4 regions of the Phyllobacterium zundukense genome follow, and region 1 is predicted to be linked to each of the others. Evidence: riboswitches for the same ligand, from Rfam matches in the RefSeq annotation. Region 1 holds a riboswitch; each other region holds the start of a gene.
The links. A riboswitch is a leader RNA that binds a small molecule or an ion and turns the genes downstream of it on or off. The one in region 1 is predicted to bind cobalamin.
Positions count from the first base shown of each region.

Region 2: it holds a riboswitch for cobalamin, as region 1 does, so the genes downstream of both, BLM14_RS05575 (CbtB domain-containing protein) here and BLM14_RS13045 (ABC transporter ATP-binding protein) in region 1, are expected to answer to the same signal.
Region 3: it holds a riboswitch for cobalamin, as region 1 does, so the genes downstream of both, bluB (5,6-dimethylbenzimidazole synthase) here and BLM14_RS13045 (ABC transporter ATP-binding protein) in region 1, are expected to answer to the same signal.
Region 4: it holds a riboswitch for cobalamin, as region 1 does, so the genes downstream of both, BLM14_RS29545 (ribonucleoside-diphosphate reductase subunit alpha) here and BLM14_RS13045 (ABC transporter ATP-binding protein) in region 1, are expected to answer to the same signal.

Region 1 covers NZ_CP017940.1:2,594,600-2,597,947, forward strand. Annotated here, with positions in the region: gene BLM14_RS13040 (transglutaminase family protein) at 1-271, opposite strand, end outside; gene BLM14_RS31425 (hypothetical protein) at 554-694, shown strand; cobalamin riboswitch at 837-1,049, shown strand; gene BLM14_RS13045 (ABC transporter ATP-binding protein) at 1,333-2,133, shown strand; gene BLM14_RS13050 (ABC transporter substrate-binding protein) at 2,133-3,080, shown strand.
Region 2 covers NZ_CP017940.1:1,156,722-1,160,069, forward strand. Annotated here, with positions in the region: gene BLM14_RS05570 (cobyric acid synthase) at 1-1,051, shown strand, start outside; cobalamin riboswitch at 1,108-1,342, shown strand; gene BLM14_RS05575 (CbtB domain-containing protein) at 1,392-1,571, shown strand; gene BLM14_RS05580 (CbtA family protein) at 1,696-2,430, shown strand; gene cobU (bifunctional adenosylcobinamide kinase/adenosylcobinamide-phosphate guanylyltransferase) at 2,430-2,954, shown strand; gene cobW (cobalamin biosynthesis protein CobW) at 2,974-3,348, shown strand, end outside.
Region 3 covers NZ_CP017940.1:975,533-978,880, reverse strand. Annotated here, with positions in the region: gene BLM14_RS04740 (ArsR/SmtB family transcription factor) at 1-216, opposite strand, end outside; gene BLM14_RS04735 (DUF2293 domain-containing protein) at 347-664, shown strand; gene bluB (5,6-dimethylbenzimidazole synthase) at 597-1,349, opposite strand; cobalamin riboswitch at 1,396-1,582, opposite strand; gene BLM14_RS04725 (MOSC domain-containing protein) at 1,609-2,217, opposite strand; gene ettA (energy-dependent translational throttle protein EttA) at 2,335-3,348, opposite strand, start outside.
Region 4 covers NZ_CP017944.1:232,550-235,897, reverse strand. Annotated here, with positions in the region: gene BLM14_RS29545 (ribonucleoside-diphosphate reductase subunit alpha) at 1-1,469, opposite strand, end outside; cobalamin riboswitch at 1,580-1,792, opposite strand; gene BLM14_RS29540 (heme ABC transporter ATP-binding protein) at 1,842-2,633, opposite strand; gene BLM14_RS29535 (FecCD family ABC transporter permease) at 2,636-3,348, opposite strand, start outside.

The DNA.
Region 1 (3,348 bases):
ACGGATTGTAGACAGTCATGTCGGCGACAAGATCGACCTCGATCTTCAGCTCCGTCACAGGTTCCGGAAAGACAAACCGGGCAAGGAAATTGCCGTAGGGATCCTGTTGCAGATTGACGAAATGATTAGCCGGGCTGACCTTCAGCGAGTGGCTCAACACTTTCGTGCGGGAATGCGGCGCGGGCTGAAGGCGGATGACCTGCGGCCCCAGCATGATGGGACGGTCATATTTGTAGTGGGTCAGGTGATAGACTGCAGCGTGAATTGCCATGTCGCCTCAAATTGTTCTTCTGAAATGCGCGGTAAGCGGAAAGGTAGCCTACTCTATTGTGCAGTTCACGTCTTTAAATGTGCCTCTGCCAATTATTTTAGCACCGCCCGAATTTGCCGCATTAACAAGCGCGCAGCAGCCAGTCGACCCACAACCCGCAACGTCATGCTGTTCACAATATTGCAACCCTGCATTCGTTGCCGAGGGTGGCAAACAACGTCACTTTTCAAAAGTTTCCTGAGTGAAGCAGAAGGCACCGAGCCAGCCGGTGTATCGGAGAAGATGGGCCTCTCCGACCAGGGCAGTGGCCTTGCTCATGAGACAGGAGGTGACGCCATGTGGTACCTGCCACTGCGCATCACCCTGGAATTGAAAAAGACCCGGACGAGCTGGACACTCACCATCCGGGTCCTTTTTCAGTAAACCAGGAAACGGGAGGTGGGCGAAAGCCCGCCTCCCACTCCACGACAAAACATAGCATTTCCCAGCATTTTTCCAAGCATTATCTGCTTTGGCCAATCGTCCCCGAGGCAAACGAAACTGGTTGCTTTGAGCACTTTTTCCTCTAATGATTGCCCTCGATGGTTTCTTCGGCAAGACAACGCCGAAGATGAAAAGGGAACACGGTGAGGCGTACCCAATAGGGACCGAAACCGCGGCTGCCCCCGCAACTGTAAGCAGTGAGCGACGCCTGAGTATGCCACTGGTGATAAGCCGGGAAGGCAAGGCGAAGCTGAGATCCGCGAGCCAGGAGACCTGCCATCAATACTGAAATTCGAACCGGACGGGGTGTGCCGGGAGCGATGCGATGTTTCCCGCGGATGTGGGCCCTGACATGTGGGCCTGCCGAATAGGCGGCTATATTTCGCGTGCGTTCCTGATTCCTGTCCTAACAAGTGGACAGGCATGAACATCCAAACGCTCGCTCATCCGCCAATCCCAACCACTGATTTCTCGATCACCGGCAAACAGAAGCTCTTTACAAACGTTATAACGTTACGATACGAGGTCAAGGCGCCAGTTGAATCCTGCTGCGTTTCAATCTCCGGGGAATTCTGTCCATGAGCCATGTTGTCCTCAACGCCGACGCTGTGACGTATCGGACCGCTGGCCAGACTCTCGTCGACGCGGCATTCCTGACAGTGGAATGCGGTTCCCGGCTTGCAATCATCGGGCCGAACGGTGCCGGCAAGTCGACCTTTCTACGCATGCTTGCCGGTCTTCTGCAGCCCACATCAGGCGACGTATATGTTAACGGCAGCAGCATTAGCCGGCTGGCGCCGCTTGAACGTGCGCGGCAGTTCGCCTTCGTCGGCCAGACTGACACGCCCGACCTGCAGCTGCTGGTCGAGGACTATGTCTCGCTCGGCCGCATTCCCCATATCGGCACCTTTACCAGGGCAAGGGACCGCGAAATCGTTGCGGAAGCGCTGCATCGCGCCGGGATTGCGCAGTTTTCCCACCGTTCGATTGGATCGCTTTCGGGCGGTGAGCGTCAGCGCGTGCAACTGGCGCGGGCAATTGCGCAAGCGCCCGCCGTGCTGTTCCTCGACGAGCCCACCAACCATCTCGATCCCAAGGCGCGCAGCGAACTCCTGTCCCTGGTGGCCGGGCTGGACGTGACGACAATCGCGGTCCTGCACGATCTACCGCTGGTTGCGCCCTTCGCCACCCATATCGCGGTCATGCACAGCGCGCAGCTGGTGGCGGCGGGCACCCCCGACGAAACCCTGACGCCGCGCATCGTCAGCGACGTCTTCGACCTCGACGTCCTTCGCCTGCGCCATCCCTCGCAGGATCGCGAGCTGATGGTGTTCGAAACACCCGAAAAATCTGCATCTGCCCATTCACGGAGTATCTGATGAAAAAAGCTGTTCTCGCCCTCGCCTTCGCGCTTCTGTCCGCGCCCTCCTGGGCCTTTCCCGTTACCGTCGACAGCTGCGGCAAGCCGCTGACCTTCGAAGCAGCACCGAAACGCGCCGTCATTCACGACATCAACATGAGCGAGATGGCATTTGCGCTCGGACTTCAGCCGTCGATCGTCGGCGTTACCGGCATTACCGGCTGGTACAAGCTGGACGATGCATTCAAGCAGCAGCAAGGCTCCATTCCGGAGCTCGCCCCCAAATATGCGACCGTCGAAAATCTTGTTGCGGCCAACCCCGATTTCTTCTTCGCCGGCTGGTATTACGGCATGAAGCCGGGCGGCGATGTCACGCCCGATACGCTGGCGCCCTATGGCATCAAGACGCTGGTCCTGACCGAAAGCTGCGTGCATCTCGACAAGAACCGCCCTGCCGCCTCGATGGACCTGCTCTACGGCGACATGACAAAGCTTGGCAAGATTTTCGGCAAGGATGCCGAAGCCGAGAAACTGGTTTCCGGCTGGAAGGCACAGCTCGCCGATATCAAGAAGCGGATCGGCAACAACGGCGACACCCGCGTGTTCCTCTACGATTCGGGCGAGGACAAGCCGTTCACCGCCGGCAAGTTCGCCATGCCGACAGCGCTGATCGGCGAGGCTGGCGGTACCAACATCATGTCCGACATGGAGACGAGCTGGGGCACCACCTCATGGGAAACCGTCGCCGCCCGCAATCCGCAGTTTTTGGTTCTGCTCGACTACCAGGATGATGCGGGATACCGGAAGCTGCTCGATTTCCTCAAATCACATCCTGCCATGAAGGAAACAGACGCGGTGAAGAATGAGCGCTTCGTTGCGCTGCGCTATGCCGAGCTGACCCCCGGCCCCGCCAATATCGAAGCGATCGAGAAAATCGCCAGGGCCATGCATCCGGAAGCTTTCTGAGTGGTTATCTCCCCTGTGGGCCGAAGGTGGGCCTTATCTCTCCCCTTGCGGGAGAGAAAGAGTTTTCCTGGATTTAGCCTCTTCGCTAAATCCTTGGAAAACTCAAGAGAGGGGATTTGAAGCCTACCATCGAAATCCCCTCTCTTGCGATTTCTAACACTTAGCTGACGCTAAGATGTTGAAATCGCCTTCTCCCCCACAAGGGGGAGATAAGGGCAGCGTGCTTCCCCAAGGGAGATAATCGGCATCTGACGCCATTACATTATGA
Region 2 (3,348 bases), 1.4 Mb from region 1:
AGCGGAAATCAACCTGCGTGCCGGTGATATTGCCAATATGGGCTTTGCCACGCGGGCAAAAGTCCCGGTGGTCCTGGTTGGCGATATCGACCGGGGCGGTGTGATAGCGTCGATCGTTGGCACGCACGCGATCCTGCAGCCGGAAGACCGCGACATGATCATCGGCTACATCATCAACAAGTTTCGCGGCGATGTTTCGCTCTTCGACGATGGGCTGAAATCGATAACGCAGTTTACTGGCTGGCCGTCGTTCGGTGTTGTTCCGTGGTTGAGGGACGCCTCCCGGTTGCCTGCGGAGGACTCTGTCGTCCTGGAGCGGCTGGTCAAAGGGGAGGGGCGGGCGCTGAAGATCGCAGTCCCTGTTCTGGATCGCATTGCCAATTTTGACGATCTCGATCCGCTGATGGCGGAACCGCAGGTGGATGTCGTGATGGTTCGCAGCGGCGAGAGAGTGCCGGTGGATGCGGGACTGGTGATCATACCCGGTTCAAAGTCGACGATTGGCGATCTGCTGCGCTTTCGGGAAAATGGATGGGACCGGGATCTCGATATGCACAGGCGGCGTGGCGGCCACATCATCGGCATTTGCGGCGGCTACCAGATGCTGGGCCGGACGGTGCGTGATCCCAATGGAATTGAAGGAAGTGTCACCGACGTTGAGGGCCTCGGCCATCTCGATATCGACACGGTGATGGAGCCGGAAAAGACTGTTCGCAATGTCGAGGCGCATTCATTGCAATTCGATCTGCCGTTGAACGGCTACGAAATACATCTTGGCAGAACGACGGGTCCCGACTGCGAGCGGCCAACGGCGCGCATCAATGGCATTGCAGACGGTGCTGCGTCCAAGGACGGCAAAGTCTTTGGTACCTATCTGCATGGGCTGTTCGGGGCGGATGAATTTAGAGCGGCATTGTTACGATCTATGGGAATCGCCGCTGAGGCGTTTGACTATCATGCCGGAGTGGGTGCCGCTCTCGATTCGATAGCCGGCCAACTGGCTGAAGTTCTCGATATTGACGCGCTGCTGCGGCCGAAATCGCAGCGATGACGCGGCAGGCGTTATTGATGTCGCAGATTCGTTTGACATTTCTGGCGCTTGATGAATAACGTTCAACCATGATTGGTTCCCGTATCGGCCAAAGGCCAAGGGATCAAAAGGGAATGTGACGGCCGTACCCATCAGGGCGGCCTAACCGCAGCCGACCCCGCGACTGTAGAGCGGCGAGGGTCAATGTCAGCGCCAGACGCGAAAGCCGATGGCAGCCACTGGGAAACCGGGAAGGCGGCATTGATCTTACGACCCGCGAGCCAGGAGACCTGCCAGTCATAGGGCAATAGTGCCCAAAACCGAAGGGGATTGTCCCTTCTGGCCCTGCACGGAGGTTGTTATGGCTGCTGCACGTACTTCGACTACGATTTCTCTCCCGCTTGCTACGCGTCTGACGACGGCGGTGTTTTCTCTTATGCTTGGTGTATTCATCATTTACGGCGTTGGCCTTTCGCATTCCGAAACGCTGCATGACACAGCGCATGACACCCGCCATTCATACGGATTCCCTTGCCATTAAGTCTGACACCGGCTGGATAAACTGATTCAGCCACCAGCGCTTACGCATTGAAAAAATACGGTTTGTTTGCCCGGGACGTTTTTGCGTACCCGGCATCTTGCTTTAGGGATTGGGAGCAGATCTCATGTTGGTAAAGTATCTCCTGGCTACGATCGTAGCTGGTTTGTTTGCTGGTATCCTTTTGACACCGGCTATGTATGTGCGGAATGTTCCGCTCATTCTTCACGCTGAGGAATATGAAAACGCTGGTGCGGCCGAGCATAGCCACGACGCTGCCGCGGCAACTGCAACGACAACAGCCGAAAGCGCACCTGCGGTCGCTCCGCATGTTCACGACGAAGAGGCAGGACCTGAGCTACCATTTGGACGGCTCGGCAACACGCTGCTGATCAACCTAGTGGCCGGTGCAGGCTTTGCACTTATTACAGGTGCCGCTGCGCTTTTCTTTGGCCGTAAGATCACGCTGCAGAACGGGATTTACTGGGGCCTCGCAGGTTTCTTCATCTTCAATTTTGCACCCTCATTCAGCCTTGCACCGGAATTGCCGGCAATGCCCGCAGCTGACCTCGCCACAAGACAAGCATGGTGGCTCATTACGGTCGTTCTCACAGCGGCCGGTGTTTATCTCATCGTCCTTCGCGAGGAGATCTGGGCAAAAGCCCTGGGTGTAGTGCTCATCGTTGCGCCGCATATTTACGGTGCACCGGAAGCTGAAGACCTGACATCGGCCGTCCCCCCGACACTCGCCTCGGAATTTGCCGTGTCAACGCTGGCGACGAACCTGTTCTTCTGGGTTGTGCTCGGAACGGCGCTGGGCTGGGCTATTCAGCACTATGCGGCATCGGAGCTCGAGGGCTGATGCAAACACTGGAACGCGGGGTCACCTTTATCCTTGGCGGCGCGCGTTCCGGTAAGTCGTCTCTTGCCGAAGGCTTGATCGAGGCATCCGATCTGGATGCAGTCTATCTCGCCACTGGCAGAGCCTGGGACGACGAGATGTCTGCGCGGATCGGGGTGCACAAAGCGCGACGCGGTCCGTCCTGGACGACAATTGAAGAGCCGCTCGACCTTGTCGGCGTTTTGCAAAACGAATGCGCCGACAACAAAGCGATCCTCGTCGATTGTCTCACTCTGTGGCTCACCAATCTGATGATGACGGAGCGCGACATAGAAGCGGAGACGGCGGAGCTTGTTGCGGTGCTGCCGCGTCTCAAGGGCACCGTGGTGTTCGTATCGAATGAGGTTGGTCTGGGAATCGTTCCGGAAAACCGCATGGCGCGCGAGTTTCGCGATCATGCGGGCCGCCTACACCAAGCCGTGGCGAACGCCGCGGCAACAGTCTATTTCGTGGCAGCAGGACTGCCGCTCAAAATGAAGGGATAACAACATGCAGGATCGCAAGATGCTTGATCAAAAGATTCCGGCAACGGTCATCACCGGCTTTCTGGGTTCGGGTAAGACGACGATGATCCGCAACCTGCTCGAAAATGCCAATGGCAAGCGCATCGCGCTGATCATCAACGAATTTGGTGATCTGGGCGTTGATGGCAACCTGCTCAAAGGATGCGGTATCGAGGCCTGCCGCGATGAGGACATGATCGAATTGAACAATGGCTGTATCTGCTGCACCGTTGCCGATGATTTCATTCCGACCATGACCAAGCTCCTGGATCGTCCGGATCGCTTCGACCATATCGTCATTGAGACGTCCGGCCTTGCCTTGCCGCAGCCGCTGGTAGCAGCCTTCAACTGGCCGGAGATCAAGACGCAGGTGACC
Region 3 (3,348 bases), 1.6 Mb from region 1:
CCAGGAGCCTTCCTGATAGCGGTTGATAAGGCTTGCTTCGAACAGCAGCTTGAGATGGCGCGATACGCGCGGCTGCGACTGGCCGAGAATGGACGTAAGGTCGGAAACTGTCAGATCGCCGCGCGACAGCAACGCCAGGATGCGCAAGCGGCTTGGCTCGGCCGCTGCCTTCAGCGTATCGACCATCAGGTCTAGGTTGAGATCGCGCTTGTCCATCGTTTTATCCTCAAAAGACATAAAGATATGTTTATGTGAGAAACAAGGTTTTGGCAAGTTTCTTTTTGCTGTTGACGACAAATTTTGCCGTGTCTGAAATAGGTTGAAGAATCGGTCTGAAGGAATCCGCATGAGCACAGGTACGAACCGCCAGCGCGCTATCAACAAAGCGCTGACGCTGCTTCTCCCGGCGGTTCCCTATTCGGATTCGGAGCCGATCCGCGCAGCGGCAGGCGCACCCCACATGAGAAGCCTGCCACCCCCCATCGCCGTCTGGCTCGCTGCCGTCGCCCATGTCCGCCACCAGCACACGGATTATGACGCCTTGCGCGACGAGGGCTATGACAAGGATTCGGCCCGTTTTTTTGTGCTCGATGCGATCAATCGGAAGCTGACAGAGTGGCGCGCAACCCGCTTGCTGGATCCGGACGAGGAAGACCCGAGCTGATATCGGTATCGCCCTGCCAGCCTTCTTCGAAGATGAGGTCGCGCAGCGGCAATCTGTTGCGCCAGCCACGCTTTTCAAGCTCCGGCGTATCATAAAGCTGATCGACGTAGCCTATGCACAGATAGGCGACGATCTCCACATGATCCGGAATACCGAGGATCTGCCGCATATCCTGATCATGATAGATGCTGACCCAGCCGACACCGATGCCTTCGGCACGAGCCGCCAACCAAAGGTTCTGCACAGCACAAACCGTACTGTAGACGTCCATCTGCCGGTTATGCGTGCGGCCAAGCACAACCTTGCCGCCGCGCGTCCGGTCGCAGGTGATGCAAAGATTGATCGGCGCCTTGAGGATGCCTTCGAGCTTCAGCGAAGCATAGAGCGCCTGCCGTTCATCGGCGAACAGCGCTTTCGCTTCCTCATTGGCGCGAGTGAAAGCGCGGTGCACTTCGGTCTTGCGAACCTCATCACGAATGACGATGAAGTTCCACGGCTGCATGAAGCCGACCGATGGCGCGTGGTGCGCGGCATTGAGCAGCCGCATCAATACGTCGCCAGGGATCGCGCGCGGCAGGAATTGGTCGCGCACATCGCGCCGGGTGTAGATGGCTTTGTAGACCGCGGCGCGCTCATTATCCGAAAAGCCAGCGGCAGTGACCGGACCATAGGAAACATCGTGCATTGTTTGCTCCCAACAACGCTTGAAACCCTCCCCGCCGTCCGCGCGGTTTGAGCTATAAGGTCCGGCCGGTCTTCTGACTGAGGTTCATCTGAACCGCGCGCCTTCCGGACACATCCGTGGCATCTGCGCGGCCCATCCCCTTTACAGCGTTGGGCACGTGCCGGATTTTCACCGGCTTCCCGATTCTCCCGCGATCTCATCAATCGGCAGGCACCGGACCTTCAATCTATTCGCCACAGAAAATTCTCTGGTGCAAGCCTCAAGGCTGATAAATCCATTGCTCGGGCACACGCACATCAACCTTTTCGCCGGTGCGAATAATACCTGGTTTCTCAACCCAGGCGACGATCCCGCGCAGGCGTCTCGACACCCGTACAAAATCCAGCGCCGTGGTGGTGTGGTCCGCTGTCTCGGCGTGTTCGCCGATGGAGCGCCCGGCTATTTTGCAAGGTGCGTTCTGGCCGTCGACCCTCAGCGTCACGCCGCCCTCGAAGAACAGCAGCGTGCGCGGCGGCAGCATCGACAGCGACGGGACACCGCCAACGACCATATTGCCGCCGATCCATTCCGGCTTGAGTTCAGGCAATCCCATGCCCGTAGCAACTTCTTCAAGCTCGTCCGATGCGAGAATGGAAAGCTGTCGTTCATTGCGCATTTCGGTGCCGCGCGGATACCAGGGCTCGCGTCCGCCGGACTTGCGGGTCGGCCCAGCGTGATAATCTCCAACAATCCCGTCGAAAGTCAGTTCGAGCGAACTTGCCGGCGTCGTGACAAAATCCCCTGCGAGGGCCGCGAACAGCCCGCTTACCCGTCCGCTGATCTTGCAGGCAGGAAGTATCTCGGTTTTGGTTGCAAACAGATCAGTCATTGCGCGCTCCATGAAATCCGCCGTACTTTAAAAAAATCGACCGTGAAAACCAGCAAATAAGCCTGATGGGTCCGTCAAAAATGATGATGGGAGGGCGTTGCCGCCCTCCCAATAAAATCAGCGCGTCAACGGCTTGTAGCTCGGGCGCTTCGGATTGACGCTGTCCGGGCCGAGGCGGCGGATCTTGTCGTTCTCATAGTCCTCGAAATTGCCTTCGAACCATTCCACATGGCTGTCACCCTCGAATGCAAGGATGTGCGTCGCCAGACGATCGAGGAACATGCGATCATGGCTGATGATCACGGCGCAGCCTGCATATTTTTCCAAGGCATCCTCAAGCGCCGCCAGCGTTTCGGTGTCGAGATCGTTGGTCGGTTCGTCGAGCAGCAGAACATTGCCGCCGGCCTGCAACATCTTGGCGAGATGCACGCGGTTACGCTGACCGCCGGAGAGATTGCCGACCTTCTGCTGCTGGTCGCCGCCCTTGAAGTTGAAGGCCGAGACATAGGCACGCGAATTCATCTCGTGCTTGCCGAGCTTGATGATTTCATTGCCGCCCGAGATTTCTTCCCAGACGTTCTTGTCCGCCTTCAGATGATCGCGACTCTGGTCGACATAGCCGAGATGCACGGTATCACCGATGCGGATCGAGCCGGAATCCGGCTTTTCCTGACCGGTGATCATCTTGAACAGGGTGGTCTTGCCGGCGCCGTTGGGGCCGATAATGCCGACAATGCCACCGGGCGGCAATTTGAAGGTGAGGTTCTCGATGAGAACACGATCACCAAAGGATTTGGTGAGGTTTTCCGCCTCGATCACGACCTGGCCGAGACGCTCGCCCGCCGGAATAAGGATCTGGGCATCGCCCGGACGCTGATTGTTGGCAGCATCGACAAGCGCGTCATAGGCCTTGATACGCGCCTTCGACTTTGCCTGACGTGCCTTGGGGCTGGCGGAAATCCACTCGCGCTCACGCTCAAGTGCCTTCTGGCGCGAGTCATCCTCGCGGCCTTCCTGCAGCATGCGCTTGGATTTGGCACCAAGGTAGGCCGAATAATTGCCTTCATACGGAATGCCGCGGCCGCGATCGAGTTCGAGAATCCAGCCGGTCACATTGTCGAGGAAGTAGCG
Region 4 (3,348 bases), on a different replicon from region 1:
GCCATGAACAGGTCCGGCACCCAGTTGGCGGTGTTCATGTCATGGGTGCGGCGGCGGTCGTCGCCGGTGTTCTTGCGCAGGTCGAGAAATTCCTCGATATCGATGTGCCAGGTTTCGAGATAGGCGCAGACCGCGCCCTTGCGCTTGCCGCCCTGATTGACCGCTATCGCTGTATCATTGGCGACTTTCAGGAACGGCACCACGCCCTGGCTTTCGCCGTTCGTCCCCTTGATATGGGCGCCAAGTCCGCGCACCGGCGTCCAGTCATTGCCGAGGCCGCCGGAATATTTGGCCAGCAGTGCATTGTCTCTCACCGCCTTGAAGATTCCGTCGAGGTCATCGGCGACAGTGGTCAGGAAGCAGGAGGAAAGCTGCGCGCGCTGGGTGCCGGCATTGAACAGGGTCGGCGTCGAAGCCATGAAGTTGAACGAGGACAGGAGATCGTAGAACTCGATGGCGCGGGCTTCGCGGTCGATTTCCCGCAGGCTAAGCCCCATGGCGACGCGCATGAGGAACGCTTGCGGCAATTCGAAACGTATGCCGCGCGTCTGCAGCAGATAGCGGTCATAGAGGGTCTGAAGGCCGAGATACTGGAACTGCAGGTCACGCTCCGGCTTGAGGGCCGCGGAAATGCGGGTCAGGTCGAAGCGCGCGAGTTCGGGATCCAGCAGTTCGGCTTCGATGCCGGCCTTCACATAGGCCGGAAAATACCCTGCATAGCGCTTGGTCATTTCATGCTGGGTCGCCTGTTCCGGCCGGCCGAAGACAAAGCTCAGCGCCTCGCGACGCAGCTTGTCGAGCAGCAGACGCGCGGTGACGAAAGCATAATTGGGTTCGGTCTCGACCAGTGTACGCGCCGCAAGGATTGGCGCGAGGGAGAGTTCCTCCAGCGTTATGCCATCATAGAGATTGCGGCGGGTCTCGGTGAGGACAGGAGCGGCCTGCACGCCCTCCAGCGCTTCGCAGGCTTCGTCGATAATGCGCGACAGGCGGTCGTCGTCGAGCGGCTCCCGGCGGCCATCGAGCAGTGTGACTGTGAACATCGGACCAGCATCGCTAACGATTCCAGTGGCGGCCTTCGCACGTTCCTGCGCCCGCTCTTCGCGGTAGAGCACATAGGCTCGCGCCACCTTGTGGTTTTCGCTGCGCATTAATGCGAGCTCGACCTGATCCTGAATACCCTCAATGTGAAACAGGCGGCCTTCCGCACTGCGCCGCTTCAGCGTAGTGACGATGTCGGCGGTGAGCGCTTCGACCACATCATGCACGCGGCGCGAACCGGCAGCGACGTTGCCTTCGACGGCGAGAAACGCCTTGGTCAGTGCGACGGTGATCTTGAGCGGATCGAAAGGTGTAACCGAGCCGTTGCGGCGGATGACGCGATAACCGGGCTCGGTGGCCTGCAATGCTTCACCGGCACGAGCTGGCGTAGTGCCATCAGTACGAGTAGTTTCAAGGACAAGAGACATGTGTTTACCCCAAATGTTGGGGGCAAAGGTCGAGCGCACGCATTGCAATGTGGATGGTCAGCTTGGCGCGCCGACCATTGCAAGCGACACACCGGGACACCCCGCCCGTGGACGATCATCATGTTTCGGCAGGTCTCCTGGCTCACAGGTCGGCGCTGCTGTCTGGCCTTCCCGAAGCAACACTCCAGTGACCTTAGGCGACAGCAACTCGCTGTTTACAGTTGCGGGGGCAGCGCCGGGATTGGTGGAAATGACCCACTTCACCGACTTCCCTCTTAGCTCCCAGTCTTGCGACCGAGAGAACCGGAACATCTATATTTAGTATCAAATAACAATGCTGTGTCAATAGGTAGAAAAATCGCTCCTGACAATTTATATCGCAGCTGACTGCGGCAGTATGAACGGGACCTGCGCGGCGGGTAAGGCACCGACCTTAAGCGCGCATTCATAGACGCGCAGGATGCGCTCATCGGTCAAGACTTCCGCAGGTGTTCCCACAGAATCGGTACACCCGCGATGCATGACGACGACACGATCGGCATACATCGCAGTGAGGTTCAGGTCGTGCAGGATGGCGATGACGCCGCCGCCTCGCTTCGCAAAGGCCCGGGCGATCTGCATGATGATCAGCTGGTGCTTGATGTCGAGGCTGGAGACCGGTTCGTCGAGAAAGAGAAAACGCGGCTGGCCGTCAAGGACGGGCTGCCAGACCTGACAGAGGATACGGGCAAGTTGCACCCGCTGCTGTTCGCCCCCGGAGAGTTCCTGATAGAAACGGCCGCCAAACCCGGCGAGATCGACCAGCGCCAGCGCTTCGTCCGGCAGGTCTTCCGCCTCACGCCGCGCGGCTCCCGAGCGGCCGCTGGTCAGTCCGAGCTTGACGATTTCCCGTACCGTGAACGGGAAGGACAGTGACGTGGATTGCGGCAGGATCGCGCGCATCGCCGCCATTTGCCAGAGCTTCAGCTGGTCGATTGAATGTCCGTTGATGGCGATGCGCCCTGTGAATGGCAAATCGCCGGACAGGGCTCGCATCAGGGTCGTCTTGCCTGAGCCGTTAGGACCGACGATCACCGTGAATTGCCCAGCTTCCGTGTTGAAGCTGGCATTTTCAACGATCTGCTTCTTGCCGAGGAAAACGGAAACGTCGGAAACTTCGATCATTGTCATAGATCCAGAATGCCGCGGCGGCGCAGCAATATCCACAGGAAGAAGGGCGCGCCGACAGCAGCGGTCACGATGCCGATGGGCAGTTCCGACGGAGCGACAATGGTGCGACTGACCGCGTCGGCAAGCAGCAACAGGCTTGCGCCGAGCAGGGCGGCGGCCGGAAGCAGGTAGCGGTGATCCGGTCCGATCATCAGGCGCAGCAGATGCGGGACGACCACGCCGACGAAGCCGATGCCGCCGCTGACGGCAACGGACGCACCGGTTGCCGCCGCGACAACCAAAATCGCGATGCGTTTGAAGCGCTGGACTGGAATGCCGAGATGGCTCGCTGCCGCCTCCCCCAAGGCAAGGCCGTTGAGACCGCGGGCGAGAAAGGGGGAGATCAGCAATGCCAGTATGATGAACGGACCGGCGGCAGCAATTTTCACCCAGTTGGCGCCGGCTAGCGAGCCCAGCCCCCAGAAGGTGAGGTCACGCAACTGCCGGTCATCGGCGATGTAGACGAGGACGCCCATATAGGCACCGGCCATGGCGCCAAGGGCGATGCCGGCAAGCAGCATGGTGGCGATGGATGTCTGCCCGCGCCGCGTGGCAACACGATAAAGGATCAGCGTGAAGGCGAGCGCGCCGAAGAAGGCAGCCAGCGGCAAGGCATAGAAACCGAACAGGGCGATTAGAGGTGCAAGGAAAGTACCGCCGAGGACGATCA